4 regions of the Tsukamurella hominis genome follow, and region 1 is predicted to be linked to each of the others. Evidence: predicted binding sites of a transcription regulator. Region 1 holds the regulator's gene; each other region holds the start of a gene.
What was found. The regulator LexA, encoded in region 1, represses DNA repair genes until DNA is damaged. The targets are predictions, from matches to a motif close to CGAACANNTGTTCG.
Positions count from the first base shown of each region.

Region 1 (7,857 bases):
CCCGCCGGGGTGAGCGCGCACTACTTCCGGACGATCGACGACCACCACACGGGCGATCTGGTGCTCAGCGACGTCCGCGTGCCCGCGTCGGCGCTGCTCGGCACCGAGGGCGGTGCCTGGGACGTCATCGAACGCGCCCTCGACGACGGCGCCGCCGCCGTCTGCTCCGAGGCGGTCGGGATCATGCGCCGGGTCGTCGCGGACACCGTGGCGTACGCCAAGCAGCGCCGCCAGTTCGGCGTGCCGATCGGCTCCTTCCAGGCGCTGCAGCACCGCATGGTGGACATGTCGCTCGAGCTCGAACAGTCGGTGGCGGCGAGCTATCTCGCGGTGCTCAACCTCGACGCGGAGCCGCAGGTGCGCCGCCGTGCCGTCTCGGCCGCGAAGATCACCATCGCGCGGGCGGCGCGGTTCGTCGGGCAGAACGCGGTCCAGTTGCACGGCGGCATGGGCATGACGGAGGAGCTGGCGATCGGGCACTGCTTCAAGAGGCTCACCGCCATCGAGACCGAGTTCGGCTCCGCCACCGACCACCTGCACCGGTACGCGGAGGCGAGCGCGCAGGGAGGGTAGCCTCGGGGGTGGCCGTGACTGGCGCTGACGGGGAGCACCCCGGGGGAGCGGCCCACCGGAGTATCCGTGAGCCGCGCGCCTGGGCGTCGAAGTCCCAGGAGGTCGCCATGTCCGGTCCCATCGTTCTCTCCGGCACCCAGCTCGCCGCAGAGCTCAACGCCCACACCGCCGCCCGCGCCGCGGCGCTGCCGTTCGCCCCGACTCTGGCCACCGTGCTGGTCGGCGACGATCCGGGCTCCGCCACGTACGTGGCGATGAAGCGCCGTCGGTGCTCCAACCACGGCCTGGACTCCCGCTTCGTGCACCTGCCCGCGGAGACCACGACGGTCGAGCTGATCCGTGTGCTCACGGGGCTGGCAGCCGACGGAGGCGTGCACGGCATCCTCTTGCAGCACCCGCTGCCGCCGCAGGTGGACGAGCGAGCCGCGTTCGACGCGATCCCCGTGACCAAGGACGTCGACGGCACCTCGAGCGCCGCGTTCGCGGCCGCCGCGCTCGGGCGAACGGGCCACCGGAGTTGCACACCCGCGGGGATCGTTCGGTTACTCGACCACTACGGAGTCACGCTCGAGAGTGCCGACGTGACCGTGGTCGGGCGCAGCGCGATCCTCGGAAAGCCGCTCGCCGCGATGCTCATCCAGCGCGACGCGACCGTCACGGTGTGTCACTCGCGTACCCGCGACCTCGCGGCGCACACCCGTCGCGCCGACGTGCTCATCGCGGCCGCGGGTCGGGCTGGTCTGATCACCGCCGACATGGTGCGCCCCGGTGCGGTCATCGTCGACGCGGGCTTCACTCCAGGGGACGTCACCCCGGGCGCGGCCGCGCGCGCCCGCGCCGCGTCCCCGGTGCCGGGTGGCGTCGGACCCATGACCATCGCGGTCCTCCTCAGCCAGACGGTGGACGCGGCGGAGGCGAGCGCGGGCTAGCGGGGAGTGGTCAGTGAGGCGGCGGCACGGCGGACGGCGGCCCGGACCGTGGCCGGCACGCGCGGCCCGACGGTGACCGCGAGAGCGATCGGCGGCAGGTGCGGCATCGTGTCGACGGTGACCAGGCCGTCGGTCGCGTCGATGGCGGGGAGCAGGGTGACCCCGAGGCCGCTGCGGGCCGCCGAGTACAGGCCCGCGAGGTTCGCGGCCTCGGCGGCGATCGTGTAGTCGATCCCGTTGCGCGTCAGCGCGTCCGCCGCGGGTGCGCGCAGGACGCACGGGTCGTCGAAGAGGAGGACGGGCACCGTGTCGGCTGGGCGCTTCCACTCCCGGGCGGCGTACCAGTGCAGGTCGATGGGGCCGATGGCGTCCGGATGGTCACCGGCGGCGAGGAAGACCGCCACGTCTGCCAGGCCACGGTCCACGGCGCCGGCGATCTGGGCGCTGCGATCGAACCGGAACTGCGCGGCCCACCCGCCGGGGAGGGCGCCGAAGCCGCGGCTGAGCTCGGGGATCAGGCGATCGGCACCGTGCTCGGTGGCGGCGACGGACAGCGTGTGGCTCGTGGGGGAGGCGAGCTCATGGACCGCGGCGTCGTGCGCGTCGAGGATCGTCTGCGCGTGCCCGAGCAGCCGGTTGCCGTGATCGGTGAACCGGATCCCGCGCCCCGCCTTCTCGACGATGGTGTCGCCGGTGGACTTCTCGAGCCTGCGCAGGTGGGCACTGACGGTCGACTGCGTCAGGTGGAGGGTCTCGGCGGCGCGGTGGACCCCGCCGCAGCGGGCGATCGCGACCACACTGCGTAGCGGGACGATGTCGAGGATCGGCTCGGCCATGAATGAACGATAGATCTGATCGATCGTGATCGTCAATCATTATTGGACGGCGAGCACCTGCGCGGTCGACGATCGACGCATGCGAATTCCTCCCGTTCTCGCGCTCTCCGTCGTCGTGCTGTACGCCTTCGGGTATCCGCTCGGCGCCCTCGGCGTCGCCGCGATGAGCCCGTTCCTGCTGCTGTTCCTGCGGTTCGCGATCTCCGGCGTACTGATGCTCGGACTGGTGCGCGCGACCGGCCGGCGCGTGCCGAAAGGTGCGGATCTGGGGCACGCCGTCGTGGTGGGGCTCCTGGCGCAGGCCACGCAGTTCCTGGGCTGCTACCTCGGGCTGCAGGCGGGCGTGCCCGCCGGGGTCGCGGCGTTGATCATCGGCGTGAACCCGGCGGTGACGACGGTGGTGGCGCGGGTCGCGCTCCGGGAGCGACTGACGGCGAGCCGTTCCCTGGCGGCTCTGCTGGGCCTCGCGGCGGTCGTCACGGCGTGCTGGTCGACGGTGCCGATGCTGGCCCACGCCGGCGCGGGGATCGGGTTCACTCTGATCGGACTGGCGGGTATCGCCGTCGGAGGGGTGTACCAGCAGCGGTTCTGCCGCGACGTCGACCCGACGGCCGGGAACGCGATCGGCATGGTGGTCGCGGCCGTCCCGGCCGGCGCCCTCGTCGTGCTGTTCGGCGCGGACGTCACGGATCCCGTGCGGGGCGCCCTCGTGCTCGTGCTGATGGTGTTGCTGAGTTCGATGACGGCGACCACCCTGTACCTGCGTGTGATCGGCATCGCGGGGGCGAGCGGCGCCGCGATGCTGTTCGCGGTGATCCCGGCGGTGTCGGCGCTGTTCGCGTTCCTCATGGTGGGCGAGGCGGTGCACCCCGGCGTGCTCGCCGGGCTGGTGCTCGGCGGTGCGGCGTGCGTGATCGCCTCCCGCGGCGGACGACGAGCGCCGGCCCCCGACCTCGCGGTCGACGAGCCGGCGCGGCGCGGAGCGGGTGCGGTCAGATCCGACGCATGACGGTGACCACCTTGCCGAGGATGACCGCGTCGTTGCCGTGGATCGGGTCGAACGCGGGGTTGTGCGGCATCAGCCAGACGTCGCGGCCGGTCCGCCGGAAGGTCTTGACGGTGGCCTCGCCGTCGAGCATCGCCGCGACGATGTCGCCGTTCTCGGCGACGGACTGCTGACGCACCACGACCCAGTCCCCGTCGCAGATGGCAGCGTCCGTCATCGACTCGCCGACCACCTTGAGGAGGAACAGTGAGCCCTCGCCCACGAGCTCACGGGGAAGCGGGAAGATCTCCTCCACCGCCTCCTCCGCCAGGATCGGGCCGCCCGCGGCGATCCGCCCCAGGACCGGGACGAAGGCGGGCTCCGGCATCCGGTCCTCGTCCTCCATCACCTTCTGGATGACCTGTGCGGTGCGCTCCTCGGCGCCCTGGACGTTCACGGCGCGGGGGCGGTTCGGGTCGCGGTGCAGGAAGCCCAGGCGCTCGAGCGTGCGCAATTGATGCGCCACGGATGAGGTGGACGTGAGGCCCACCTCGTCACCGATCTCGCGAATGCTCGGGGGGTAGCCGCGGTCCCGCACAGACCGGCGGATCACCTCCAGGACCTGCTTCTGGCGACGGGTGAGGTGATCCTCGGAGACGTTGCCCTGTGCGTCGCGGAAGCGCTTGTCCCGGTGCTGGACCTGTCGTTCATCTGTCATGTGTCGCTCCTCACGCCCGTTCGGTTCCGACTCCACTGTAGTCCAGCTCGAACGGCCTGACAAACACCTGTTCGAGAAATTTGTCCGCGTGTCTTCCGTCCGCCGGAGGGGTGTGGTAGAAATCGAACAGAAGTTCTCTCGAACACTTGCACGCACTTCGGTGTGACTGGTGGGGCTGGATTGAAAACTTGTCAGTCCCCTCCGATAGACCAGTGGGTGAGCGAGAAGAACCCGCTACCGACCAAGGAGAGATCATGACCGCGATCATCGATCGGGACGTCATCACCGCAGCGCAGGACGCTGCCGCCGAGGCGCAGGCGCTCGTGCGGCACGGTTCGGCGGCTTCCGACCGGCGCGGCGCGACCCGGGCTCGCGGAGTCTCGCCGCGGCTCGCGCGCAGTCGCACCCGGGAGGCGTCGGCGGTATCGATCACCTCGTCGAACGACGTCGTCGAGGCGCTTGTTCGAACGGAGCCGGCGGCGGTCCGCGTGACGGGGGCCCGCGGCTCGGCGCGACGCACCGTCGAACGCCCGGGCGTGCGATCCGCCGCTCGCCGCGTCCCCCGCGGATACTCGCGTGCCGACGGCTGCGCCCGCCGGACTCCGGGTCCCGCGGTCCTGGCGTGCGTCCTGTTCGCCGCGGGCGTCTTCGCCGGGCTCCTGGTGTTGTTCGGCGGCGCCCCGCAGGCGGAGCCGGCGGCCCCCGCCGGCGCCGCACAGCCCGCGCTGACCTCGATCGTGACCGTGCGCAGCGGGCAGAGCCTCGAGCAGATCGCCCGCGAGATCGCGCCCGATCGGGCTCAGGCCGCCGTCGTCGCCGAGATCTCGGAGATCAACGGCCTGGAGGGCGGCCGGGTGCACGCCGGACAGACCCTCGTCACCCCGCGGTACTAACCCGCCACCTCACGATCGAAGGAGACGCAGATGACCACCCGTATGGCGATAGTGGATTCCCGGCACGGCGGGCGCTCCGCCCACCTCGACAATGTGGTGCCGTTCCCGTGCCGAGTATTCTCGGAGACGAGATCGCGGGGCACGGCGGTGGCAGGGGCCACCGTGCTGCAACTGCCCCGCCGGACGTCCGAGCGCAGCCGCGCGGGAGGTGGACCCATGTATTGCCCGTTCTGCAAGAACGAGGACACCCGTGTGGTCGATTCACGAGTGTTCGATGACGGGCAGGGCATCCGTCGGCGCCGCTCCTGCAACGAGTGCGGCCGCCGCTTCACCACCGTCGAGAGTGCGGTCATGGCGGTCGTGAAGCGCAACGGCGTCACCGAACCCTTCAGTCGCGAGAAGGTCGTCAAGGGCGTGCGCCGGGCGTGCCAGGGCCGCGACGTCGCCGAGGACGACCTGCACAAGCTCGCCCAGCAGGTCGAGGAGACGATCCGGGCCATGGGTGTGGCCGAGGTGCCCGCGAACGAGGTCGGCCTGGCCATCCTCGGCCCGCTCCGTGACCTGGACGAGGTCGCCTACCTGCGCTTCGCGTCGGTCTACCAGGGCTTCTCGTCCATCGAGGACTTCGAGGCCGCGATCCGCGACCTTCGCGCCCGCGCCGCCGCCGCGGACCCGACCGACGCGGCGTAGCCCGCCCCCGAGCGACCGGCGCTCAGGTCAGAGACGCGATCGCGGCCAGCACTTTCTTCTCCGAGACCGACCCGGCGGTGCCCAGCGACTGTGCGAACAGGCTGACCCGCAGTTCCTCGATCAACCAGTGCACCTGGTCCAGCGCCGCATCGCGCCGGTGCTCGGGCAGCGTGTCCAGCTTCGCCGTGAGCGTGCCGTACACGCGGTCGAGCGTGGCCATTCCGCGGTCGTCCCGGTCGATCGACGCGGGTAGCGCCGCCCAGCGCGCAGCGGCGCCCGCGGTGTAGCGGGGCAGGTGCTGCAGGTGCGCGTCCGGGGTCGCCGCGACGAAGCCGGGGAACAGGAGCGCGTCGAGTTGCTCGGCGATGTCCTCCGCCGCCTCGCGCAGCGCCGGCGGGGCGGACGCGATCGCGCCCCGGACCTCGGTGGCGGTCGCCACCGCTTCTGCGACGTCCGCGAAGTTCTGCTGGACCGCCTGGCCCAGGCCCGCCCGCACCGTCGCCGTGAGCGAGGCGAACTCGTCGGGCGTCCACGCGGAACCCGCGCGGGCGCGCAGATCCGTGATGGCGCGACGCCGGCAGTCGGCCACGAGGTCCATCGGCGTGGCGTACGGGCTCTGCGACAGCGCCAGTCGTTCCCGCTGCCCGACCGACTGCAGCACCGACTTGTGCGCGGCGGGCAGCGCGTTCGCGAGGAGTACGTCGAGCCCGGCCCCCATCAGCGCGGTCTGCTCCGGCTCCGCTGCGACCACCTTCACGCCCGCCGCGTCGCCGGCGGGATACAGCGTGCCGAAACCCGTCACCCGGCTGCCCCGGACCTCGGTGTCGATCGTCCGCGGCACGTCCCCGAGCGTCTCCGCCGTCCACTGCTTCGCCGGGGCCCGCTCGTAGGCGCCGGCGCGGCTCGACAGGTCCTCCTGGACCGCGGCACCGAGCTTCCGCTTGAGCGCGTCGAGGTCCTTGCCGGAACCGAGGGTGCGGCCGTCGTCGCCGATCACCGTGAACGTCACCCGGAGGTGATCCGGGATCGCGCCGGGGGAGAAGTCGCCGGGCCGGATGACGGTGCCGGACAACTGCGTCAGCTCGCGCGCGAGGCCCTCGGTGAGCGGCTCGGCGCGGGGCGTGAGGCGCGCGAGCGCGGCCGCGGCGAAGTCGGGTGCGGGCACCACCTCGCGGCGCAACTGCTTCGGCAGCGACTTGATCAGCGCTACGGCCAGCTCCTCGCGCATCGCGGGGACGAGCCATTCGAAGCCGTCCGCGCGGACCGTCGCCAGGTCCTTGACGGGGATCCGGGCGGTCACCCCGTCGTCCGCGGCGCCCGGCTCGAACCGGTACTTCAGCGGCACCTCGATGCGGCCCTGCAACCACGAGGTCGGGTACGCCTCCGCGGTGACGTCGGCGGCACCGTCGGCGAGGAGGTCGTCGGCGGTGAAGTCCAGCAGGCCGGGGTCGGTCCGCGAGGCCTTCTTCCACCAGGAGTCGAAGTGCCGCGCCGAGACGATGCCCTCGGGCACCCGTCGGTCGTAGAAGTCGAAGAGGCCGTCCTCGTCCACGACGATGTCGCGACGCCGTGCCTTGTCCTCCAGGTACTCCGCGTCGTCGAGCAGCGCCCGGTTGCGCGCGAAGAACGGGTGCCGCGTGCGCCACTCGCCCTGGACGAGCGCGTGCCGCAGGAAGAGCTCCCGTGCCGCGACGGGGTCGATGCGGCCGAAGTTCACCGTGCGGTCGGCCACCAGCGGGACGCCGAACAGCGTGACGCGCTCCTTGGCGAGCACCGCCTCCCGCTTCGTGGACCAGTGCGGCTCGGAGTAGTGGTGCTTCGCGAGCGGCCCGGCCAGCTTCTCCGCCCACTCCGGTTCGATCTTCGCGACGGTCCGCGCGAACAGTCGCGAGGTCTCGACGAGCTCGCCCGCCATCACGAACCGCGGGGGCTTCTTGGACAACGCAGAACCGGGGAAGACCAGGAACTTCGCGTTCCGCGCGCCCAGGAACTCCCTGCCGTCGGGCTCGCGCAGCCCGATCTGCGAGAGCAGCCCTGCCAGCATCGCCTGGTGGATCAGGTCGGGCGACGGCGCCGGCTCCCGGCCCAGCGAGTCCAGCTTCCAGCCGAGATCGCGGCAGATCTGCCGGAGCTGGCCCTGCAGGTCCTGCCACTCGCGGATCCGCACGTAATGCAGGAACTCCCGCTGGCACTCCCGCCGGAAGGCGCTCGAGCTCAGCTCGGCCCGCCGGTC
Region 1 covers NZ_CBCRZG010000005.1:292,168-300,024, reverse strand. The annotation lists gene ACM9LD_RS09885 (acyl-CoA dehydrogenase family protein) at 1-573, shown strand, start outside; ZMP/ZTP riboswitch at 578-665, shown strand; gene ACM9LD_RS09880 (bifunctional 5,10-methylenetetrahydrofolate dehydrogenase/5,10-methenyltetrahydrofolate cyclohydrolase) at 681-1,502, shown strand; gene ACM9LD_RS09875 (LysR family transcriptional regulator) at 1,499-2,338, opposite strand; gene ACM9LD_RS09870 (DMT family transporter) at 2,418-3,347, shown strand; gene lexA (transcriptional repressor LexA) at 3,331-4,041, opposite strand; gene ACM9LD_RS09860 (LysM peptidoglycan-binding domain-containing protein) at 4,296-4,934, shown strand; gene nrdR (transcriptional regulator NrdR) at 5,151-5,624, shown strand; gene hrpA (ATP-dependent RNA helicase HrpA) at 5,647-7,857, opposite strand, start outside.

Region 2 (7,857 bases), on a different contig from region 1:
ACCGGTCCATCCTAAGGTGCGCCTGACCGCCCGGTTTCCGCCGGGCCCGCCCTATGCGCTAACCTTGCTACGCCCTGCGCCCCCGTAGCTCAGGGGATAGAGCGTTCGCCTCCGGAGCGAAAGGCCGCAGGTTCGAATCCTGCCGGGGGCACTTCCTTCTTCGCCGCTGAGGCATCGCCTCGCGTGCCATCCCGAACTCTGCCGAGTGCACGCGCGTGCGCGGCGTTCCCCGCGTCGACTTCGCTACGCTGAAGCTCCTGTCCACGATGAATCGTGTCGCCTCGACGTCTGGAGCCGACGTGCTGAACCGACAGATCTTCGCCGACCCGCCGCGGCCGTTGTCCGAGCGCGAGGAGTGGAACGCGCGGTACGCGGCGCGTCGGGCCGCACGGCAGTCACGCAACACGCTGCGCACCGCTCGCGGGCAGTACCGGCGCTACCGCCGGGATCTCGGCGGCGACGCCTACCTGGATTGGCCGCGCTGGAAGGCCGAGTACGACAAGACCTACCGCACCATCGGGAGGCCGATCCCGCCCGGTGACAGGAGCGTGCCGCCACCCGTCGCCTGACGCCCGCGCCGGCGATGCCCGCGCGACCGGACAGTGATCCAATGGATAGGTGAGCGAACCACTCCACGATCCCCCGCCCCGCGTCGCGCGGGTCCGCTCGCTCGTCTTCGCCGACGGTGCGCCCGTCTGGCGGTGGCGGGCCGGCCTGCGGGCCGCGGCGGCGGTGGCGATCCCCGGGGCCGGGCTGGTCGCGGCGGGGCACGCGAGCTCGGCCCTCTTCACCACCTTCGGCGCCTTCGCCGTGCTGTACGGCGAGGGCCGCGCCTTTCGGGTCCGCGGGCACGTGGTGGCGGCCGCGGGGCTGGCGCTGCTGGTCGCGGTATCCGTCGGGGCGACGATCGGCTGGGCGGTGCCCGCGGGCGGTGTCCTTCTCAAGACCTGCGCCGTGCTGATGACGGTGGTCCCGGCCGCCGCCGCGGTCTTCGTGGTGGATGCGCTGCGGTTGGGTCCGCCGGGTGCCCTGTTCTTCGCGCTGGTCGGGTCCGGAGGGCTGATCGCCGTCGAATCCGGTGCCGATCCCGTGATGCTGGTGGTCGGTGCCGCCCTGGGCGCGATCTCGTCGGTGGTGGTCTCGATGTCCGGGGTGCTGGTCGACCCGTCGGCGCCGCAGCGGGAGGCCGCGGGGCGCGCGATCGGGGCGGTGAACGCCTACCTCGCCACCGACGGTCCGCCGTCCGCCGAGCGCCGGCACGCCGCGGGTTCCGCCCTGGTCGCGGCCTGGTCGACGATGGACGACGCGCGGTCGGCGAGCCGTCCCGCCGATGCGGCGCTGCTGGCCGACCTCCGGGACGCCAACCGACGCTTCGCCGCCGCCTCCGCCGACGACGCGGACACGGAGGCCGACCCCACGCGCGCCGTCACCACGTCGCGGCTGCGGCCGACGATCGCCTATCGGCTCGGGCGCTCCCTGAGCCCGTCCTCGCACGCGGCGATCACCGCCGGCCGGGTGGGCGTCGCCTGCCTCGCAGCGGGCGCGGTGAGCATCGCACTCGGGTTCGAGCGGCCGCACTGGGCCGCGATCAGCGCGCTCGTGGTGCTGCAGACCGGGGTCGACCGCGTGCACGGGACCGTACGCGCGCTGCACCGATTCCTCGGCACCGCAGTCGGATTGGTGCTGTTCGCGGGCCTGCACGCGGCGGCTCCGCAGGGCTACGCCCTCATCGCGGTGGTCGCGGTGCTGCAGTTCTGCATCGAGATCCTCGTCGTCCGCAACTACGCCGCGGCGGTCGTCGTGATCACCCCGGTCGCGCTGCTGGCGAGCGGGGCGGGCGTGACCGGCGGGGCCGCAGGCCCGGTGATCCGTGACCGTCTCGTGGAGACGCTCGTCGGCGTGGTGATCGCGCTGCTCGCGATGTACCTGCTGGACCCGGGCGCGCACCGTCGCACCTTCGCCTGGACCGATCGCCGGATCCGCGCCGCGGCCACCGACCTGGCGGGCATCGCAGGCTCCGGCCCAGCGGACGCCCCTCACGCTCGCGTGGCGGCACGCCACTTGCACTTCGAACTGGAGGGCGGAGTGCGCGCGGGCATCGACTCGATGCACAACGAGCCCGAGTGGACAGCGGAGCGCTGGCCCGCACGGGCCGCACTCGTGCACGACGGTTACGACCTCACGTCCGCCTTCTGGACGACCGCGCCGGACGCCCGCCTCCCCGACGCCGCCGCCTGGCGGAGCCGGTTCTGAGGCATCAGGCGGCGCGGGCGTCGGTGTTCGACGGTGCGCACCAGGCGGTGTCGGCATCGTGTTCGGCGAGCAACTGTTCGAGGAGCGGCGGGCCGTGCGGACCATCGAGGACCGTCGCGATCAGGTCGTGATCGGCAGAGCTGTCCTCGAACTGGCGGCGGAGGTCCTGTTCGACCCACGCGTCCCGGAACTGCGCGCACCGGGTGCGCCAGCGGACGAGTGCCTCGCGATGGAGCTCCTCGGCGTGGCGCCGGTGATTGACGCGATGCGTCCCGGCGGGATCGGCGCCGCGTCGCCAGCCGGTCCGCCCGGCGTACGGCTCGCCGTGCGGGATCGTGATGGTCTCCCATCCGCGCGGGTTCTCCGTCAGGTCGGGGACGACCTTACCGTGGTGGGCGTCGCAGGCGAGCGTGAGCGCGGTGACGTCGGTGGCGCCGCCGTGGGCCCACTCGGTGATGTGGTGCACCTGGCAGCGGGTGGCGGGCGCGTCGCATCCCGGTGCACTGCAGCCCTTCTCGGAGCCGTACAGCGCGATCCGCTGATCCGCGGACGCGAGGCGCTTCTCCCGCCCCAGGAACAGCGGCCGCGAGGCGAGGTCCAACACCAGGACGTACTTCGGGTTGGTGCCCATCATCCGCAGCGCGTCGGCGACGGGGAGCCGTCCACCGGTGGCGGTGGTCGCGATGCCGGTCTCCGACTCGAGCTGATCGATGCCGAGCGTGATGATCGGGACGCAGGGCAGCCCTCGATGGCTGCCGAGTTCGCCCGAGCCGATGACGATGCCGAGCACATGGGCGAGGGCGTCGTGGTTGCGTTGCGCCGCGCTCCGGGTGTCGCGCGCGGCGGCGGCGCGGACCGCGTCCGCGTCGCCCGGATCGACCGGGGCCGCGGCATCGTCGGGATTGCCCACGCCCGCGCGGGCGAACATCTCGAGTACCACGTCGAGCAGGGCGCGACACTCGGGCGACAGCGCGCCGCCGAGGTCGGACATCAGGTCGTCGCCCTGGGCGCTCACGGTGAGCTCCCGCGAGCGCCGGATGCGATCCCGGTCCGGCTCGGCACCGTCGGGATCGAGGAGGGCGACGGCGCGCTTGCCGATCTGATCGATGTCCTCCGGCGGCACACTCTCCGCCGCCGTCACGAGGATCTCTTCGAAATCGTCGAGGTCGCCGCCGTTGAGGCGGTAGCACTTGTCGAGGATCCGCCCCATCGCCGTGGCGTGCCGTTCGGAGATCCTGCCCTCGCGCTGCGCCTCCGCGATGAGTTCGTACTTGGGCTCGGGCGCGAAGCCGCGGGCGTGACGCGGCACCCGGTTGTACGCGCCGTGCATCCGATCACGCGCCTCCGTGCCGGCGAGCCGCAATTGGTCGACGAGGAGTTCCTTGAGCCCGGTGTAGCCCAGCTCCGCCGGCAGCCCCTGCTCGAACGCGACCCCGGCCAGCACGTTCTGGCCGTACGGGACCTGGCGGGCGGCCGTCTCCAGGCGACGCAGACAGTCGAGCACCTGCTGCGAGGACAGCATCACCGGATCCGCGGAGGCCAACCGCTCGGCCGCCTGCTCGAACACGACGAGGGCGTCGAGATACTCCTCTGCCGTACAGGAATCCATTCGCTCTCACCCCCTCGCTCCCCTTCAATCCTACCGCTGCGTTCGAGCACATACCACACACTCGAATATTCATTCGTGATTCAGCCCGGCACCACGAGAGGTTCGAGGGCGCCACAGAGAACCGCCTCGCCGGGGACGGGAGCCGACTCTTGTTTGGCCTAACAAGGTTTCGGGCGTCGAGTACGCAGTCAATGGAACCCGTTCTTGCCGATCCCAAAGCCCTTGCAATCACGAACGCGGCGGGGTTGTGCGTGGGACGATCTGACGCATGGAGGAGATGACTTTCGGAGCCGGGGCACCGCGCCACCTCCTCCGCCGCATCGAGCTCCGGGATCAGCTGTGGCGGTATGCCATCGCGGCCCTGACGCTCGGGTTCGGCGCGTTCGGCGCGGTCACCATCGTCATCCCCGACGGTGCGGGCGATAGCCGGTGGCGACAGATCGCGATCGGGCTCATCTGCCTCAGCGTGATCCCCGCGTCGACCCTCGTCGCCAGGACTCCGCTCGCCGGCGCGCTGTGGTCGAAGGGAACCCGCGGCAAGGGCAGCATCGCCTTCGTCGCCTACGCCGACATCGGCCTCGCCGGCGTCGTGCTGTGCATGCAGAACGCCCAGGCGGCTCTGATCGGTACGGGTCTGTTCGCCGTGATCGGCGCCTACGTGGCCCACTTCGTGGACGGGCGAGTCATGGCCCTCCACATCGCCTTTTCGACGACGGTGATCCTCGTGCTCGGCGGCGTGCTTCTCACGGCGGGGTTCTACCCGCTCACCGTGGGGCTCGAAGTCGTCGTCGCGATCGTCGTGGCCAACGCCGTGGTGGCCCTGCTGCGGCGATACACCGTCGAGATGCAGCGACTGATCAGCAGGCAGCTGCTCGAGTCGTCCCTCGATCCGCTGACGAGCGTCCTCAATCGTCGCGGCTTCGCGTTCTCGAGCGGCCGCCTCCTCCACCGCGCGACCGGCGAGCTGGTGGTCGCGGCGATCGATGTCGACCAGTTCAAGGCCATCAACGATCGCTTCGGGCACACCGTCGGCGACGGTGTCCTGCGCAATGTCGCGCGCCTGATCGCGGCGGGGACGACGCCGAACGCCGTCGTCGCCCGCCTCGGCGGCGACGAGTTCGCCGTCATCAGCGCGAACCCCGAGCGCGACGCGATGTTCCTGAGCGAGACCATCCACCGGGACCCGGTGCGACTGCCGGACGGGAGCGCCGTGTCCCTGAGCATCGGCCTCGTGCGCGTGGATCACGCCCCGGCGGCCCGCACTCCGCGCACCGCGTCGGCCGTGCTCGACGACCTGAACGACCGCGCCGATCGCGCCCTGAAGGCGAGCAAGACGGCGGGGCGGAACCGGACCACCACGATCGACGGATGAATCTGTCGCCGCGCGCCGAACCGCCCCGCTCGCGACGGGCCCGAGCGTGACGGCCCGTGAGTCCGATCGCCCGCCGCCTACGATCGAGACATGGTGATCCGCCGCTCCGTGGTCCACGAGGACTTCTTCGCCCCGGACGAGGCCGCTGTAACCTACTCCCCGGAGCTGCCGCGAACGACCCGCAGCCACAACAGACTCATCGAAGAGTGCGGCGTGCCGCGCACGCCCGAAGAGGCCGCGCTCCTCGGGTGCCTGATGGCGCTGCGGGACGGCAGCATCACCGAGGCGTGGTGCGTCGGAGTGATCGATGCGGGCACCACCGGGGACCTCTTCCACGTCGTCTACCGCTGGTGGGACCACCCCGTCACGCTGGGATTCGCGACGGAGGCGACGATCTCACCGCTCTACGGCACCGTCGGCGATCCGGAGACCGTCGGCCGGGACGCCGCCGCCTTCTGCATCGGCGAGCCCCTCGGGGCGCGTGCTGATCACCTCGTCCGGGACGCTAACGGCGTCCACTGGTGGGGAACCCCGCTGCCGGAGTGAGGTTTCAGGCCCGACGGTGCGCGACCGCGCGGAAGACCGACGGCGCCACCCGGCGGAGGAGCTCGACCAGGACGATCGCCAACCCGCCGAAGGCGAAGCCGGTGCCCACCATGGCGGGATCGCTGATGTCGAGGAAGAACTTCTCCTGCGCCAGCGGGATCGAGAACAGCACCACGTAGAACGCGACCGAGCCGCCCACGAGCAGGATCTTCCACCAGGTGTACGGCCGAGCCACGATCCCCAGGACCCACAGTGAGCCGACGAGCAGCGCGATGAGGGCCGCCGTCGAGGCCTGGATCTGCTCGACGCTCAGCGTCGCGGCCTTCCCGCCCAGCGCCGCGCCGGAGCCGCCCGGGTTGACCACGAGGTAGCACAGGAACGTCGCCAGGCCGATCCCCACGCCCGACGGTGCCGCCAGCCGCAGCACGCGCCCGACGAACCCGGTCTTCGCCCGCTCGTTGTTGGGCGCCAGGGACATGACGAAGGCGGGAATACCGATGGTGAACCAGGCCGCGATCGTCACGTGGATCGGCTGGAACGGGTACGAGATCGGCGCGAACCCGAAGATCTTGGCGCCCAGCCCCGCCAGGCCGACGAGCCACGCCAGGAGCACCGCGTACACGGTCTTGGTGAGGAAGAGGTTCGCGACCCGCTCGATATTGCCGATCACCCGCCGGCCCTCGCCCACCACGTAGGGCAGGGTGGCGAACTTGTTGTCCAGCAGCACGATCTGCGCGACCGACCGCGCGGCCGAGCTGCCGGAACCCATCGCCACGCCGATGTCGGAGTCCTTGAGCGCCAGCACGTCGTTCACGCCGTCGCCGGTCATGGCGACGGTGTCGCCGCGCGACTGCAGCGCCTTGACCATCGCCCGCTTCTGGTCGGGGCGCACGCGGCCGAAGGTCACGTTGTCCGTGACCACCTCGCCCAGTTCGTCGTTGTCGGAGGGCAGCTTCCGCGCGTCGACCGACGAATCGGGCGAGCCGAGGCCCAGCGAGTGCGCCACCGCGCCCACCGAGACGGCGTTGTCGCCGGAGATCACCTTCACGGCGACGCCCTGCGAGTCGAAGAAGTCGAGCGTGTCGCGGGCGTCCACGCGGACCCGCTGCTCCAGCGCGATCAGGGCTCGCGGCACCAGGTTTCCCGGCGCCTCGAGCCCGTCGACCTCGGTGTCCACCGGCACGTCGGTGGAGGCCACCAGCAGCACCCGCAGCCCCGTCGAGCCGAGCTCGGTGGCGCGCCGCGCACCGTCGGACTCGGGATCGAGGAGGACGTCGGCGGCGCCGAGGATCCAGTTCCCCTGCGGCGCGACACCGTCGGCGAGCGAGATCCCGGACCACTTCTTGGCGGAGCTGAACGGCGCCACGGCTGCGGCGCGCCAGTCCGGCGCGTCGGGGTAGGCCTCGGCGATCGCCTGCACGCTGGCGTTGGGGCGCGGATCGAGCGCGGCGACGGCGGCGAGCGCGCGCTCGATGTCGGCGCGGTCCCCGTCGAGGACGTCGAGCTCGGAGAGGCGCATGCCGTTCTCCGTGAGCGTGCCGGTCTTGTCGGCGCACACCACGTTCACGCGGGCCAGGCCCTCGATCGCGGGCAGCTCCTGCACGAGGCACTTGCGCTGGCCAAGCCGCACCACGCCGACCGCGAAGGCGATCGAGGTCATCAGGACGAGCCCCTCGGGGACCATCGGCACCAGCGCCGCGACCATGCCCAGGATCGCCTGGTTCAGTTCCTGTTTCGAGATCACCAGCTGGTTGAACACGGTGAGCACGCCGGCCGGGACCAGCAGCCAGGTAATCACCTGCAGGATCTTGTCGATCCCGGAGCGCAGCTCGGAGTTGACGAGGGTGAACTTGCTGGCCTCGTCAGCGAGCTTCGCCGCGTAGGCGTCGGCGCCGACCTTCGTCGCGCGGTAGGCCCCCGAGCCGGAGACCACGAAGCTGCCGGAGAAGATCTCGTCGCCGAGCTGCTTGTCGACGGGATCGGCCTCGCCGGTGAGCAGCGACTCGTCGACCTCGAGGGCCTCGAACTCGATCGTCTCGCCGTCGACCACGATCTGGTCGCCGGGCCCGATCTCGAT
Region 2 covers NZ_CBCRZG010000031.1:14,314-22,170, reverse strand. The annotation lists gene argS (arginine--tRNA ligase) at 1-2, opposite strand, end outside; tRNA gene ACM9LD_RS23475 (tRNA-Arg) at 79-151, shown strand; gene ACM9LD_RS23470 (hypothetical protein) at 300-569, shown strand; gene ACM9LD_RS23465 (FUSC family protein) at 619-2,253, shown strand; gene ACM9LD_RS23460 (HNH endonuclease signature motif containing protein) at 2,258-3,862, opposite strand; gene ACM9LD_RS23455 (GGDEF domain-containing protein) at 4,131-5,234, shown strand; gene ACM9LD_RS23450 (hypothetical protein) at 5,325-5,780, shown strand; gene ACM9LD_RS23445 (HAD-IC family P-type ATPase) at 5,785-7,857, opposite strand, start outside.
Region 2: the regulator LexA is predicted to act here: its motif matches at 3,925-3,938, upstream of ACM9LD_RS23460 (HNH endonuclease signature motif containing protein).

Region 3 (7,857 bases), on a different contig from region 1:
ACGTCGCCGCCGACTGGGCGGAGAAGGTCGGCACCATCGACTACGAGATCCTCACCGGCGTGCGCGGGCGCGCCGTCCGGACCTACACGGGGGAACTGTGAACGACGACCGCGGCCGCATCCACATCCCCGAGCGCCTGCCCGGGCCCGCCCTGCTCGCGGGCCTCGGCACCGGCGTCGCCGTCGCCGCGCTGACGGGGATCGCCGCCGCAGCACGGGTTCTCGGCGTCCGCGGCGCGGGCGACGATCCCGTCTCGCCCGACGACCTGGTGTTCCGGTCCGACCGCGAGTCGATCGTCATGAGCCCCGACGGTGTGCCGCTGCACGTCCGCGAGGTCGGCCCCCGGACGGCCCCGGTGACGGTGCTGTTCGTGCACGGTTTCACGCTGCGGACCGCGTCCTGGGTGCTGGTCCGGAACGAGCTGCAGGCCCGCTGGGGCGACGACGTGCGCATGGTCTTCCCCGACTGCCGCGGCCACGGCGACTCCGGCTCCTGCACGCCGGAGCAGAGCACCGTCGCCCTCCTCGGCGACGACATCGCCACCGTCCTGCGGGCCCTCGTGCCCGAGGGGCCGGTCGTGCTCGCCGGGCACTCGATGGGCGGCATGGCGATCTGCGCGTTCGCGACCGGACATCCCGAGCTGGTCGGCTCGCGGGTGGTCGGCGCGTCGCTGCTCGGCACCGCGTCGCACGCGCTCACCGACGTGGGACTGGCTGCCGCGCTGCGCAATCCGGTGCTCGACGTGATGAGTGTCGCGATTCGTTTCCTGCCCTCGGTCGTCGGCCGGGGCCGCGAGGTGATCAAGCCGATCGCGACGCCCTTCGTCACGGCGGGGGCCTACGCGCCCGGCGATCGGAGCGCGACCATGACGGACTTCTCGTCGACCATGAGCCTGTCGGCGCCGCTCGGCACCTACGCGGGTTTCATGCCCGCGCTGGAGGAGTACGACGAGCGCGGCGCGCTCCCGGTGCTGCGCCGCATCGAAACCTCCGTGGTGTGCGGCGACCACGACTGGATGACGCCGCTGAGCAAGTCGAAGGCGCTCGCCGACGCACTCGACTCCGAGCTCATCGTGCTCGCGGAGACGGGGCACATGCTGATCCTCGAGTCCGCGCCCAGGGTGGCGCGGGCGATCGCCGACCTCGTCGCACGGGCGGTGCCGGAGTGAGCCGGCCGGTGCGGGGCGAGCGGGTGCTGCCCGAGGTCGAGGACACCGAGGCCCTCGGCCGGGAGCTCGCGGCCGAGCTCACCGCGGGCGACCTCGTCATCCTCGACGGTCCGCTCGGGGCTGGGAAGACCGCGCTGACCCGCGGGATCGCCGCCGGACTCGGCGTCACCGGGCGGGTCTCGTCGCCGACGTTCATCATCGCCCGGGAGCACCGTCCGGGCGCGTCGGGAGGCCCGGGCCTCGTCCACGTGGACGCCTACCGCCTCGGCGGCCTCGACGAGTTGGACGCGCTCGACCTCGACACCGATCTCGAGGACTGCGTCGTCGTCGTGGAGTGGGGCGAGGGCGTGGCCGAGCGCCTCGCCGACCGGCACCTCATGGTCCGCCTGCGGCGGGCTGAGGGCACCGACGTCCGCACCGTCACCTGGGAGTGGGTCGACGGGGCCTGACCCGGCTCGGTCAGTCCCTGCCGGCCACGGTGCAGATGCAGGCGTGATTGCCCTGGGCGTCCGCGAGCACCCAGAAGCTGGGGGCGTGCGTGCCGGACACCAGCCGGCCGCCGGCCGCGATCGCGGCGTCGATGCGGCCCCGCGCCTCCCGCGGGTCGACCCAGACGTCCAGGTGGAAGCGCTGGCGCGGGGGCTCGTGCGCGTCGGTGCGCTGGAACCAGAGGATCGCGTCGGCGCCGTGCGCGCGGATCTCCAGATCGCCGTCGTCGTCCTGCACTTCGGCGCCGAGCACCGCCGACCAGAAGGGTGCGATCTCGGCGGCGTCCGCCGTGTCGAGGCCCAGCTCGACCACCGACGACTCCCCGGGATTCGCGGTGATCTCCCGCTCGCGCGCGATCTCCGAGAACCGCGCGGCGAGCCGGCGGTCCCGGTCGGTGACGCCGCCGGCGTCGTGGCTGTAGAGGAGGACGTCGACGGTGCCGTACCGCAGAGTGAGGTCGGGGTGGTGGTTCGCAGCCTCGGCCGCGGCGGCGAACGCGGTCACCAGCTCGAGCCCGGCGGTGAAGTCACGGGTGCGGAACCGGGTGTGCAGGCCGCGGACGAGCGGCGCCCAGTCGGGGAGGGGATCGGTGTTCTCGCTCATGATTCCATGGTGCTCCCCGGCACCGACAAGTTCGAGCGATCCGCCATGTTCGGCACTTGCGATCACCTCGAACAGAAGTACGATTGAAATATGAACGGATCCGGCGCCTTGGCGAGCCTCCCGAAGGCTTTGGTGCCTTCGGGGTTGGCCGACGGCGCGGTCGGTTCCGGGGTGTTGGGGTCGGTGTTGGAGCGGCAACGGCGGTCGGAGTGTCTGGCGTTCTGCAGGACGGTCTCGGCGGTGTATGCGCTGTTCCGGGACCGATACGGGGAGCGGGAGTCGGCGTTCCTGGCGTCGGATCCGATCGGTGGCGCGGATTTCTACGCGGTGCGGCGGGAGCTGTCGCTGGCTTATGAGGCGGTGAAGACGGAGATCTCGGCGGCGCTGCGGATCGGGCCGGCGGCCGCGGAGACGGCGATCGAACAGGCGGTGGGTTTCGTCGAACGCCTGCCGCGGGTGTTCGCGTTGATCGGTCGTCATGTGCTCTCCCCGCGGGGCGGGATGGAGGCGCTGAGCCGCGCGCGGGCCCTGACCGGGGCGCAGGCGCTGGAGTTCGATGGGCGGCTCGCGGATCTGTTGACCGCGGATCCGCTGCAGCTGGTGTCGGTTCCGGCGTTGCGGGAGGCCGCGGATCACCTGGTGCACGAGATCGACCCGGTGGCGGCGGAGCGTCGGCGGCGGATGGCCGAGGAGGACCGCCGGGTCACGTTCCGTCCCGCCGAGGACGGGATGGCGGCGGCGTACGCGCTGCTGACGGCGCACGAGGGGCTCGAGCTCGGGGTGCGGGTGGACGAGATCGCCGGCACGGTGTGCGAATCGGACCCGCGGACGGTGGCGCAGCGGCGGGTGGACGGGTTGATGATGCTGGTGCGCGGGTACGTCACGCTGGGCTGCTGGTGTGCGGTGCCGGGCTGCCCGTTGCAGGAGGCCCGCCCGGTGGGGGACACCGGCTCGGACGACGAGGGTGTGCGGGTGGTGACCCGGTACCGCACGTTGATCCATGTGGTGGTGAACGAGAAGACCCTCGCCGATTCGCAGAACACCGATGCGGGGTTCCTGCTCGGGCACGGCCCGATCACCGCACAATACGCCCGTGATCTCGCGGCCCGTGATGACGCGGTCCTGCGCCCCTTCGGAGAGGAACTCCCCGACACGACCGAGTGTGAACCGGCGGGCGCCGCAGCACACGTCGCGGCCCCGAGTGAACCGGAGCCGAGCAGCCCCGAGCCGAGCAACCCTGAGCTGATCAACGCTGAGCCGACCGTCGGCGAGGCGGGCGCCACCGGGGCCGTCGACGACGCGGACGACCAGGAACAGTCTTCCGCACCGGCTTCCGGGGGTTCGGCTCGGCGGCCGCCGCGGTCGGTGTGGTTCCGCACGCCGGGGCTCGACCTCTCGCGACGCGCTCCGGCGAGTGTCCTGCTCGCCGCGCGCTGTTGCCACACGGGTCTCCCAGTAGTCACCGAAGCGGCACCCGCAGAGTGTGATTCGCCTCAGCGGGTCGATGAACCCGCCGCCGAAGACCAGGGGACAGCTCTGCCCACACCAACCCCGACGACCGCAGTGAGCCCGCGGGCGCTGGTGATCGCGCAGGGCAGCGGCGGCTACCGGTTCTCCGCCGACCTCATCCGCTACCTCGCGCTGCTCTATCCGCGCTGCGTCTTCCCGCTGTGCACCCGCCCGGCCTCGCGCTGCCAGCTCGACCACGCTCGCGAGTACGACCACCGCGACCCCGCCCGCGGCGGTGCCACCGCGGCCGGCAACGGCCAGCCCCTCTGCGTGCCCCATCACCAGCTCAAGACCGCCGGCCTGTGGACCGACGCCCGTCTGCCCGACGGCCGCATCCTCTGGATCGGTCCCACCGGCGAGCGGATCATCGTCGACCCCTCCCGCACCATCCTGGCGCTGTTCCCCGACCTGGCCCGGATCGCCTGGACCACACCCGAAGCCACCGCGCGACGGACGACACCCTCACCGGGCGGCCCCACCCGACTCCAGAAGGAACACGTTCGACGAGAACGGCTGCGCGCCGCACACCTGGACGCCCTCGCCCGCGAACGCGACGAATGCGAGAACGTCAGCGCCGTCGAACACCACCTCGGGACCGTCCTCGCCGGACGCGACCCCGCACTCCACCCACCACCGGACGAACCCCCGCCCTTCTGACCGGGGCGGTGCTCGGGCGGGCTACCGGGTGGGGAGGGCGGCGATCTCGGTGATCGCCCGCACGACGGACTGCGGCGCGTCGAGGGAGACGAAGGTGCGGGCACCGTCGACCTCGACGAACCGGGTGCCGCCCGGCCGGTCGTCCCCGAAGGCGGCGGCGAGCCGGCGGCCCAGAGCGGGCGTGAAGCATCGATCAGCCATGCCCCACGCGAAGGTCACGGGCCCGGGGAAGTCGCGCATCGTCGGCGAGACCCGGGCGAGATCGGACGGGGCGATCCCGGCGAGCAGCGCCGCGAGGTCGGCGCGGATCTTCGCGGCCACCTGCGTCGGCCGCACCCAGGACGCGGTGACGTCCGGGTCGGGATCGGTGACGAGCAGCCCGAAGCCGAGCGGCGAGTGCCGCAGGGCTGCCGAGCGCATCGTCGTCATCAGCGGCCGGATCGTCGCGCGGTGCCGGAGTACCGCGAAGAGCGCCGCGAAGGGCTGGGGCGGAAACGTCTCGAAGGCATCGCAATTGGTGAGCACCACACGGCCGATCAGCTCGGGCCGCTCGTGCAGTACGTACTGGCAGACCGCGCCGCCGGTGTCGTTGCCGACGAGCGTGCAGCCCTGCAGGCCCTGGTCCTCGATGAAGTCGGCGACCATACGGGCGACGCCGCGCGGACCGTCGGCGACGGCCTTCGGGCACGCGATGCGGTGCGAGCCGAGGGGCCAGGTGACCGACCAGCACCGGTGGCCCGCCGCGCCGAGTGTGCCCGCGACGCGGTCCCACAGCTGCAGGTCGACGACCGCGCCGTGCACGAACAGCACGGGCGGGTGGTCGGAGGTCTCCGGCCCGTAGACGTGGAAGTCGACGGTGCCAGTGGGGAGTGACGCGAGGCTCATGCTGGCACTCCTGACGTCGCGGGCGCGACACCGTCAAACTCCCGGGCGGAGTGGGTCTCGCGCAGGTAGAGGTACAGGGGGAGGGAGAGTGACAGCCCGACGAGGCAGGTCGCCGGGATCACGAGCCACCAGCGCTGCACGCCGACCCGCTGGGCGTCGGTCGACGACCAGACGAGGAAGACGACGATCGACAGCAGCACGTCGGCGGTGAAGCCCGACGTGGCTCCGTTCGGGAACAGGCTCGTGAGGAACAGGGGGAGGTCGAGTCCCTCGGTGGCGAAGAAGCCGCCGAAGAAGACCCACGGCACCACGGTGCCGATCGCCATCATGACCAGGTAGAACCACCGCATGGCACACCCTTCGAAGAGTCGGGGGCTAGAGTCGGAGCGAAGTTACGAACACTCGGTATGAAAGTTACGTGCAACCTGTATGGAAGTCAATGGTGAAGATCGGGGCGGCCGCCGTACCCAGGCGGAGCGCACCGCCGCGACCCGCACCGCGCTGATCGCCGCGGCCCGCGGGCTGTTCGCCGAGCACGGCTACGCCGGCGTCGGCACCCAGGCGATCGTCGAGGCGGCGGGCGTCACCCGCGGCGCCCTCTACCACCAGTTCGGGGACAAGCGCGGACTGTTCGAGGCCGTCTTCGACGCGGTCGAGGAGGAGACGATCAGCGGCGCCGCGCAGGCGGTGCTCGCCGCCGGCGACCTCGACCCCGTCGACACCATGTTGCTCGCGGTCGATTCCTTCATGGAGGCGATCGCCGCCCCCGGCATCACGCGGATCACGATGATCGACGCCCCCGCGGTGCTCGGCTGGGAGGGCTGGCGCGCCCGCGGCGAGAAGTACGGGCTCGCCGTCATCGAGGCGCTCATCGCGCAGGCCGTCGACAAGGGGTGGATGGCCCCGCGGCCCGTGCGTCCGCTCGCGCACGTGATCCTCGGCATGCTCGACGAATCCGCCCTGTACGTCACCCGCGCCGACGACCGGGACACGGCGTTGGCCGAGGTCCGGGCGGTGATCGCCCAGTTCGTCCGCGGCCTGATGCGCCCGGAGTGAGCGCCCTCGCGGATTTCGGGCGCACGAAGCCGAGGCGGTAACCTGCAGGTATGTACGTGCTCGCCCTGGATACCGCCACGCCGGCGCTCACGGTGGGCATCGTCGACTCCGAGACCGGCGCCGTGCTCGCCCGCCGTGACCGCACGCACGCGCGCGGTCACGCCGAGGTGCTCGTGCCCTACCTGCTCGAATGCCTCGCCGAGGCCGGGCTGCAGCGCGCCGACCTGGGCGCCGTCATCGTCGGCTGCGGCCCCGGCCCCTTCACCGGCCTGCGGGTCGGCATGGCCACCGCCGCCGCCTTCGGCGACGCGCTCGGCATCGAGGTGCACGGCGTGTGCAGCCTCGACGCCATCGCCGCCGAGGCGCTCACGCGGGGCGAGACCGGCGACGTGGTCGTCGTGACCGACGCCCGCCGCAAGGAGGTCTACTGGGCCCGCTACGCCGACGGTGTCCGCACGGAAGGGCCCGGCGTCATCAAGCCCGCCGAGCTGGACGTCGCCGGCGCGCGGACCGTCGAGGGATCGCCCACGCCGGCGGGCCTCGTGGCGGTCGGCAAGCGCCTTCTCGGCACGGATCCGCAGCCGCTCGTGCCGCTGTACCTGCGCCGCCCCGACGCCGTCGAAACGGCCGCGCGTGCCTGAGATCCCGATCGGACCACTGCGTCCCGACGAGGCCGAGCGCTGCGCCGAACTGGAGACCGTCCTGTTCGCCGGCGACAACCCCTGGCCCGCCTCGGCGTTCACGCCCGAGCGGCACACCCGCTTCTTCGCCGCCCGCGACGGTGCGGCGGACGGCCGGCTCGTCGGCTACGCCGGAATCGGCCTGCTGGGCAACACCTTCTTCCCCGAGTCCGAGGTCCTCACCATCGGCGTCGACCCCGAGTATCAGGGCAGGGGAGTGGGATACGCGCTCCTGCGCACCCTCCTCGACGAGGCCGACCGGCACGGCGGCTCCGTCTTCCTCGAGGTGCGCACCGACAACGACACCGCCCGGACGCTGTACGAGCGCAACGGATTCGACGTCGTCGGGGTGCGGAAGAACTACTACCGGCCGTCCGGGGCCGACGCGTACACGATGAAGCGGGAAGCGCAGGGACAGCGATGATCGTCATGGGTGTCGAGAGCTCGTGCGACGAGACCGGCGTCGGCATCGTCGACTGGGATCCGGAGTCGAAGACGGCGCGGCTGCTCGCCGACGAGGTCGCCTCCTCTCAGGAGGAGCATGCCCGCTACGGCGGCGTGGTGCCCGAGGTCGCCTCGCGCGCGCACCTGGAGGCCATCGTCCCGACGATGCGGCGCGCCCTCGCTACGGCCGGCGTCGACCGGCCGGACGCGCTCGCCGTCACCATCGGACCCGGCCTCGCGGGCGCCCTGCTCGTGGGCGTCGCGGCCGCGAAAGCCTATGCGGCGGCGTGGGACGTGCCCTTCTACGGCCTCAACCACCTGGGCGGACACGTCGCCGTCGACACCCTCGAGCACGGCCCGATGCCG
Region 3 covers NZ_CBCRZG010000001.1:10,528-18,384, forward strand. The annotation lists gene alr (alanine racemase) at 1-101, shown strand, start outside; gene ACM9LD_RS00060 (alpha/beta fold hydrolase) at 98-1,168, shown strand; gene tsaE (tRNA (adenosine(37)-N6)-threonylcarbamoyltransferase complex ATPase subunit type 1 TsaE) at 1,165-1,617, shown strand; gene ACM9LD_RS00070 (VOC family protein) at 1,628-2,260, opposite strand; gene ACM9LD_RS00075 (HNH endonuclease signature motif containing protein) at 2,501-4,426, shown strand; gene ACM9LD_RS00080 (alpha/beta fold hydrolase) at 4,448-5,311, opposite strand; gene ACM9LD_RS00085 (DUF2834 domain-containing protein) at 5,308-5,661, opposite strand; gene ACM9LD_RS00090 (TetR/AcrR family transcriptional regulator) at 5,741-6,367, shown strand; gene tsaB (tRNA (adenosine(37)-N6)-threonylcarbamoyltransferase complex dimerization subunit type 1 TsaB) at 6,418-7,008, shown strand; gene rimI (ribosomal protein S18-alanine N-acetyltransferase) at 7,001-7,471, shown strand; gene tsaD (tRNA (adenosine(37)-N6)-threonylcarbamoyltransferase complex transferase subunit TsaD) at 7,468-7,857, shown strand, end outside.
Region 3: the regulator LexA is predicted to act here: its motif matches at 2,329-2,342, upstream of ACM9LD_RS00075 (HNH endonuclease signature motif containing protein).

Region 4 (7,857 bases), on a different contig from region 1:
CGATGTTCGGCGCGAAGCGCACCGTCATCGCGGGCCTGCTGCTCATCGTCATCGCCGCCGGGGCCTGCGCCCTGGCGAACTCGATCGGCGCCCTCGTCGCGTGGCGCGCCATCTGGGGCCTCGGCAACGCGCTGTTCATCGCGACCGCGCTGGCCGTGATCGTCGCCGCCGCCACCGGCGGCCAGCAGGGCGCGATCCTGCTCTACGAGGCCGCGCTCGGCGTGGGCCTGGCCGTCGGTCCGCTGCTCGGCGCCGTCCTCGGCGGCGTCTCCTGGCGCGGACCGTTCGCCGGCACCGCCGTCCTCATGCTGATCGGCGCCGTGCTGTGCGCGACGATGCTGAAGCCCGACGCGGCGGAGGCGAAGGAGAAGCGGCAGCGCGAGGGCACCGTCTCGCCGCTCGCCCCGCTCAAGGCGCTGCGCCAGCGCGGCCTGTTCCTCACCGGACTCGGCTCCGCCTTCTACACCGCGGCCTTCTTCACCATCCTCGCCTGGTCGCCGTTCGTGCTGCACCAGAGCGCCTACTTCGTCGGCGCCGTGTTCGTCGGCTGGGGCCTGCTCGTCGCCGTGAGCGGCGTGTGGCTCGCGCCGAAGGTCGCCGCCGCCCTCGGCGAGCGCACCGGCTCCATCGTGGCCGTGCTGGTCTACGGCGTGCTGCTGGTGGTCGCCGCCGTCGGCCACGAGAACGTCGCGGTGGTCGTCACCGTCGTCGTGCTCTCCGGCATCCCGTCGGGCGTGCTGAACACGCTGTTCACCGGCACGGCGATGTCGATCGCCGACGCGCCGCGCCCCGTCGCCAGCGCCGGCTACAACTTCCTGCGCTGGGCCGGTGGCGCCCTGGCCGCGACCTTCGTGGCGCACATCGCGAACTGGTTCGGCAGCGCCGCGGCCCCGTTCTACATCGGCGCGATCGCCTGCGTCGTCGCCGCCGTCATCCTGACCCAAGTGCGCGGCCGGAACGCCGATGCCCACGAGGTCCCGGCCGAGGCCGCCCTCGTCGGCGACGCGGAGTTCTGAGCGTTCGAGACCCGAGAACCCCGGCGGATCCCCAGGATTCGACCGGGGTTCTCCCGTGCGCGCGGCCTTCGGTAGCGTGGCCGCATGACCGACGACGCCCGCCCCCTCGCCCTCGTCACCGGCGCCTCCCGCGGGCTCGGCGCGCACATCGCGCGTGGGCTCGGCGGCTCCCACCGGCTCCTGCTCGGCGGCCGCCCCTCCCCCGCGCTCGACGGCCTCGTCGCCGAGTTCGACGGTGCCGCACCCTTTCCGGCCGACCTCACCGATCACTCCGCGGTCCGGGAACTCGTCGCACCGATCGACCGGCTCGACGTGCTCGTGCACAACGCCGGCGTCGGCCGCATCGGGCGGATCGAGGACACCCCCGCCGCCGACTGGCGGGAGATGTTCGAGGTCAACCTGCTCGCGGTCGTCGAGCTCACCCGCGCCCTGCTGCCCGCGCTGCGCGCCGCGGGCGGCCACGTGGTGCTGATCAACTCGGGCGCCGGCAAGCGCGCCAACCCCGGCTGGTCCGCCTACGCCGCGAGCAAGTTCGGGCTGACCGCCTTCGCCGAGGCGCTCCGCGCCGAGGAGCCCGCGCTGCGCGTGACCAGCGTCTTCCCCGGGCGGATCGACACGGAGATGCAGCAGGGCATCTTCGCCGCCGAGGGGCGCGAGTACGCGACCGAGGGCCTGCTCCGCCCGGAGACCGTCGCCCGCGCCGTCGTTCGGGCGATCGAGACCCCCGGCGACGCGCACCCCACCGAGATCGTGCTCCGGCCGCGCTGATCAGCGGACCAGGTACCGCCCCGTGCACACACGGGTCCAGTTGTCGTGCCACGGCACGGGCCCCGGGCCGTCGGCGACGTGCACGAGCACGCGGAACTCGACGTCCCCCGGTCCGGTTGCCGCCCGGAAGAAGGCCGCGTTGACGCCCTCGCCCCCGATGTGCCCCGTGGCGCCCGTCCGCAGGTTGCGCCAGTCCAGGGTGCCCGTCGCCTTGAAGGTGATCCCCGCCCAGAGCGGCCCGAAGTCGGCCCTCCCCGTGACGCCGACGCGGCCCGGGCCGTCGGCCGTGATCGTGGAGATGAGGCCGGGAACCCGGCACAGGGTGTCGGGGGCCGGCCCGGGGCCGGGTGCCGCGCCGGCGATACCCGCACCGGCGGCGACCGCAGCGGCGGCGGCGCAGACTGTGACCGCTCCCCGCGCCAGCGATCGGATGAGGTTGTGCTGCATGAGAACTCCTCGGGTGTGTGATCGGATCGGTCCCCCACCCGTGGCTTCAGTGCGACCGCGCTGTCCGCACGGCTGACGTTAGAACCGCACGCCAGGAATCGCAACGATCCGGGGTTGTCGACGCCGGGACGGTCGGCATAGAGTCGAACGCGTGAGCAGCGAGTCGTGGGCCGAGACGGACGACTACCTGGAGCGGACGGTGGCCGTCGACGCGGCCGCGTTCGAACCGATCCGCGTAGCGCAGGCCGAGGGCGGCCTGCCGGACATAGCCGTCTCCGGCACGCAGGGCAAGTTCCTCTACCTGCTGGCCTCGATCGCGGGCGCCGAGCGGATCCTCGAGATCGGCACGCTCGGCGGCTACAGCACCGCCTGGCTCGCGCGCGCCGTCGGGCCGTCGGGGTCGGTGATCACCCTGGAGTTCTCACCCGCGCACGCCGCCGTCGCGCGGGCCAGCCTCGACGAGGCCGGCCTGGGTGATCGCGTCGAGATCAAGGTCGGCGCCGCCCTCGATACCCTGCCCTTCCTCGAGGGCCCGTTCGGCCTCGTCTTCATCGATGCCGACAAAGCCAACAACCGCGCCTACCTCGATTGGGCTCTGCGGCTGAGCGTTCCGGGCACTGTCATCGTGATCGACAACGTGGTCCGCCGCCTGCAGGACGAGGGGCCCGACGCCGACGGAATCCGCGGCGCCCTCGAACGCCTCGGCACCGACCCGCGGCTGGACGCCACCGCGCTGCAGACCGTCGGGATCAAGGGCTGGGACGGCCTGGCGATCGCCGTCGTGCGCTGACTAGCTCCGATACGCGGGCAGGGTGATCGGCGACTTGTAGAGCGAGTTCACCCGCTCGCCCGCCAGCCACTCCTGCAGCCGCGCGGCCTCCGCGTCGAGGGCCTTCCGCGCCGCGCGAGGCGTGCCCGGCGCCAGCACCAGCCCGACGGCGCCGTCGTCGTCCTGCGTGTAGGCCCCGACGATGCGACCGTCCCACCAGGCGGTGGTCCCGGCGTTGCCGGCGGCGTCGTAGATCGCCGTGGCGAAGCCCGGCTCGAGGTAGAAGGCGCGTTCCTTCCAGCCCATCGGCGTGGGATCGAGTGCGGGGAGGAGCGCGGCCCAGGGCTCCACGGGGTCCTCCGGGTCCACGTCGTCGTGCAGCACCCAGCCGGTGCCGTCGCGCTCCAATTCCACCGGGACCGCACCGATCTCGGCGAGCGCGGCGCGGATCGCCGTCTTGGTGGCGCCGAACCACCACACCACGTCGGTCTCCGTGGCCGGGCCGAAGGCGCGCAGGTACTCACGCACCAGAATCGCGTACGCCTCGGCGGGTTCGGTACGCACGGCCGGCTCCCCGAGCCACTCGTCGGCGCGGGACCACAGGTTCCGGTTCACGCGCCAGTGGCTCTCGTTGTGGGCGCGCACCAGCTCGCCCGCCGCGCCGAGCCAGGTGAGAACCCTGGGCGCCAAGTGCATCTCGCCGCCGTACTTCTTGCCCTCCGACATCATCACCTTGCCATCGAGCTCGGGCACCTGCTCACGGAGCCGCACGGCGCTGAGCTCGCAGCCGCGGAGGGCGTCGAGGACCGCTGCGCGCGCCTGCGCGAGCCAGACCTCGCCATCAGCGGCGATGCCGCCGCGGACCGCGTCCTTGGCGATCTTCGCGTGCTCCTGGGCCGCGACGCGGTCCGACGGGCCGCTCAGCGCCGGGCCGTACAGCTCGCGCGGGAAGACGAACATGGTGCGGCGCATGGCGAGCTGCTTGACGAGCGAGCGCTCCTCCCAGAGTTCGCGCTCGTACTCGTCACGGGCGAAATCGTGCATCCGCGCGTGCACCGACAGGTACGGCGTCGCCGGCTCCGTGGCGTGCAGGACACCGACGGCGCGCACCGCGTCCAGGACGGAATCGGTGCGATGCCGCGGCGCGAGGGCGTGGCGGCGGGCCATGCGAGCGCGGCGCTCCGCATCGTCGATCAGGCGCATCCGGCGCTCCCCTCATCCGAGGACTCCAGGCTAAGGCATCGTCACCCCGTCGGAAGCATGTTCGAGACTATTGCCCTCTCTCGCACATGCGCGTAGGATTGCAGTAGCGAAGGGAGGCGGCTCATGATCGATTCCGGCACTGCGGCTGAGTATCTCGATGCGCTCGCCTCCTTCGAACAGGCTGCCGACCGCTTGGCCGCGATGAACCCCGTCATGCTGTCCTCGCAGGAGGTCCTCGGCAGCCTCCGGCGCCTCGAGCGCGCCGCGCGCACGGTCTCCAGCAGCCAGTACTGGCTCACCGAGGTGGCCATCGAGCAGGACCTGCCGGCCCAGCTCGGCTACACGGGCGCCAAGGAGCTTCTGGTCGATCAGCTGTGCCTGGCGGGCGTCGAGGCGCGGGATCGGATCCGTGGTGCTCGGTCGCGCGCGCCGCGGCAGGAACGCGGGCACGCCCCCGAGCCGCGCCTGCCCCTCGTCGCCGCCGCCCAGCGCGCGGGCACGCTGTCCGAACGGCACGCCCTGGCGATCGAGAAGGCCTTCGACACCTGCTCCCCCAAGCTCTCCCATCCCGACCTGCACGATCTGGAGGACATGCTGGTCACCGCCGCCGTCGGCGGGTGCACGCCGGAGGACGTCGTACTCCTAGGCCGGCGTGCGTACGAGCTCCTCGACTCCGACGGTGCCGAACCCTCCGCGGAGGACGTCGCCCGCAAGCGCGAGATGACCGTCGGCAAGCAGGGTGACGACCTCATGTCCGCGCTCGGCGGGGTTCTTTCACCGGAGGCCCGCGCGCTGATGGACACGATGCTGGAGAAGCTCGCCCGGCCCGGCGTGAACAACCCGGCGGACGCGGAGCACCCCGTCGACATCGACGATGCCGAAGCCGTCGCGGAGGCTGCGAAGCGGGACCGCCGGAGCGCGGGGCAACGCAACCACGACGCGTTCGTCGCGGCGCTCCGGATCGTGATCGGTTCGGGCGCGCTCGGGCAGCACCGCGGGATGCCGTGCGTCCCGATCATCACCCTGGGGATCGATCAGCTCGAGTCCGAGACCGGCATCGCCACCACCGCCACCGGTGGTCGGCTGCCCGTCGGGGACGCGCTGCGAATGATGGGCGCCAACCCCAAGTACGTTCTGCTGCTGGATGTCGCGTCGCGCCCGCTGTACCTCGGCCGCGAGAAGCGCCTGGCGTCCGCGGACCAGCGCATCGCCCTCTACGGATCCGAGCGGGGCTGCAGCGCGCCCCGGTGCGATGCGCCCGCCACCCGCTGCCAGGTGCACCACACGATCGAGTGGCGGGACGGGGGCGCCACCGACATCACGGTGCTGACCCTGGCCTGCGATGCCCACCACGGCAAGGTGGTCCCCAGTGACGACGAGGTGCGCCGCGGATTCGAGACCGTCACGCTGCCCGAGGGCGACGAGTGCGCCGGCCGCACCGGATGGCGCCGCACCGGCGACCCCACCGGCGAGTACCGCGTGAACCACTCGCACCACGCGGAGGAGCTCTACCGGCTGGCGCAGGAGCACCACCGCCAACGACACCAGCAGTACGCCGACGAGTGGCGCGCGCAGGACGAACGCGCCCTCTACCGCGACTTCGTGGGCACCATCCACGACGACATCGCCGCGATGCTGGACGGGCCGAATGGCCCGCCGCTGCTGGAGGACCTGCTCTCCGACCACGACGCCGACAACCATTGGCGCGAGGATCCGCCGTGGCAGCTCGCTGTCGTGGCATGACCCGAGGTGTCATTCGCCGACGGCTCAGGCGCGCCGGCGCAGCGCATGGCGGGTCAGCACATCGGGGCCGTCGGCTCCGTGCACGGGGCGGGCTCAGCGCGTACCGAGGGCTCCCAGGTTCCGGGTGAATCGACCCAGGCCCGGCCCGGTCAACTCATCCAGGACGACGGTGCGGCCGCCCATGGCGAGCAGCAACGCCTCCGCCGAACCGTGCACCTCCGGGCCACGACCGAAGGACCAGTCGAGGTCGTCGGCGACGAGGCGCACTCCCCTGCCGCGGACCGCACCCCGCACAGGCGGCGCCCAGAGTGCGAAGTTCAGCGCCGGCAGGATGCGCTTCCCGGGGATCGTCCGCGGCAGGTTCAGCGGCCGGCGCACGTCCTGCTGGTGGATCATGCCGTCCAGCAGGGAGATACGGCAGCCGAACCCGGAGGTCAGTCCCGTGGGCCGCTGGTGTGCGCGGAGGGCGGACACGATGTTGCCGGTGGTGAGCCCGGCGAGCTCCGCGAGACGCGCATCGTTCGACGAACTGCCAGGATGCGCGCGGCCGGTGACCATGCGCTGCAGCGTCTCCCGCCCCGTCAACAGGTCGTAACTGATGTGATGCAGCACCACGTCCCGGACGCTCCACCCCGCACACAGGCTGGGCGCACGCCACTGCGCTTCCGTGAAGCCCTCCACGAGGTCGAGCAGGCTGCGCCGCTCCTCGGTCGCGAGGTCCGCCAGGGATCCGATCACGGGTTCCCCTCCTCCTCGGCGTGCCACAGGTCGTCGTCCCGATCCTTGACGAAGATCCGGCCGCGAGGTTCCACTTCGACGACATCCGTGAGCCAGAAGGTGTCGCCCGGCGCCCACCCCGCGATCACCGAGTGCACCCCCGGCTCCACCTCGATCGCGGTGCCACTCGCCGCCAGATACGCCCCGACCTGCAGGTGCACCGCGTCGTACTCCGCTGCTACTGATCGCCAATCAGGCATCACCCAGCGAGTGTCGGCGAGACCGGTGGTGATCCGCCAGTCCGAGGATCGGTCGTTCGTGACGTCCAGCTGATGACGTCGACAGAGCCGCGCCCACGCCTCACCGGAGTCGATCTCGAACACTCGTGAACGCGAGGACGTCACTGGGTGAACCGCCGCCCGCTGCTGCCCAAACCCGTCCTCAACGAGGAACAGGCCGCTCGGCTCTCCGTCCGGGGAGGGACATGTTCGGACCAGTCCGACCGGCGGCATCGACCACCACCCACTTCTGTAACCGGGCCGCTCGCTCGGCCGACGAGGACGGAACGCATCGGCGAGGATCGCCGCCGCCCGCAAATCCGAGTCCAGGGCACCCACCTCACTGAAGGGCAGGAAACGCACCTCGTACTGATGCTCCGACATCGGTGCGGTCCACCATCGGGTCTCCGGCAACGCCGCGATCCGTTGCGCGATCTCTCGCAGGTCCGACGCGAGCAGAGGTATCGAGCCCACGAGTTCTTCGTCACGGGGGTCCTGCCAGTACACGGCGTTGTCAACGGTGTGCTCCAGCGCTCGGCGCACCGCGGTGCTATCGATGACCTCCGGTTCGGCGAGCGCGACAGCGAGGGCGCGAACGGACTGGGCTTGAGCATCGGTGAGCACGCGGTCGCTCGCGGCCGTGTACCAGGGCCCGCCCGTATCGGTCAGTGGGTCGAGCTCAAGATCCCACAGAAGGCGCCATGCCGAAAACGGAAGGCCGGCGAACACACACAGTGCTCGCCCGCGGGGGCCGGCCATGAGCTGCTCGGCGAGCGCCTGCATGGCCGGACTCACCTGTTACGGAACGATGTTGACGAGCTTGCCGGACACGACGATGACCTTGCGCGGCGCGCCGTCGAGCAGCTCGGCGATCTTCGGATCCGCCAGGGCGGCGGCCTCGAGCGCCTCGTCGGAG
Region 4 covers NZ_CBCRZG010000012.1:56,165-64,021, forward strand. The annotation lists gene ACM9LD_RS15550 (MFS transporter) at 1-1,016, shown strand, start outside; gene ACM9LD_RS15555 (SDR family oxidoreductase) at 1,101-1,784, shown strand; gene ACM9LD_RS15560 (hypothetical protein) at 1,785-2,231, opposite strand; gene ACM9LD_RS15565 (O-methyltransferase) at 2,383-3,021, shown strand; gene ACM9LD_RS15570 (winged helix DNA-binding domain-containing protein) at 3,022-4,203, opposite strand; gene ACM9LD_RS15575 (HNH endonuclease signature motif containing protein) at 4,327-5,946, shown strand; gene ACM9LD_RS15580 (maleylpyruvate isomerase family mycothiol-dependent enzyme) at 6,040-6,684, opposite strand; gene ACM9LD_RS15585 (hypothetical protein) at 6,681-7,724, opposite strand; gene leuS (leucine--tRNA ligase) at 7,740-7,857, opposite strand, start outside.
Region 4: the regulator LexA is predicted to act here: its motif matches at 4,254-4,267, upstream of ACM9LD_RS15575 (HNH endonuclease signature motif containing protein).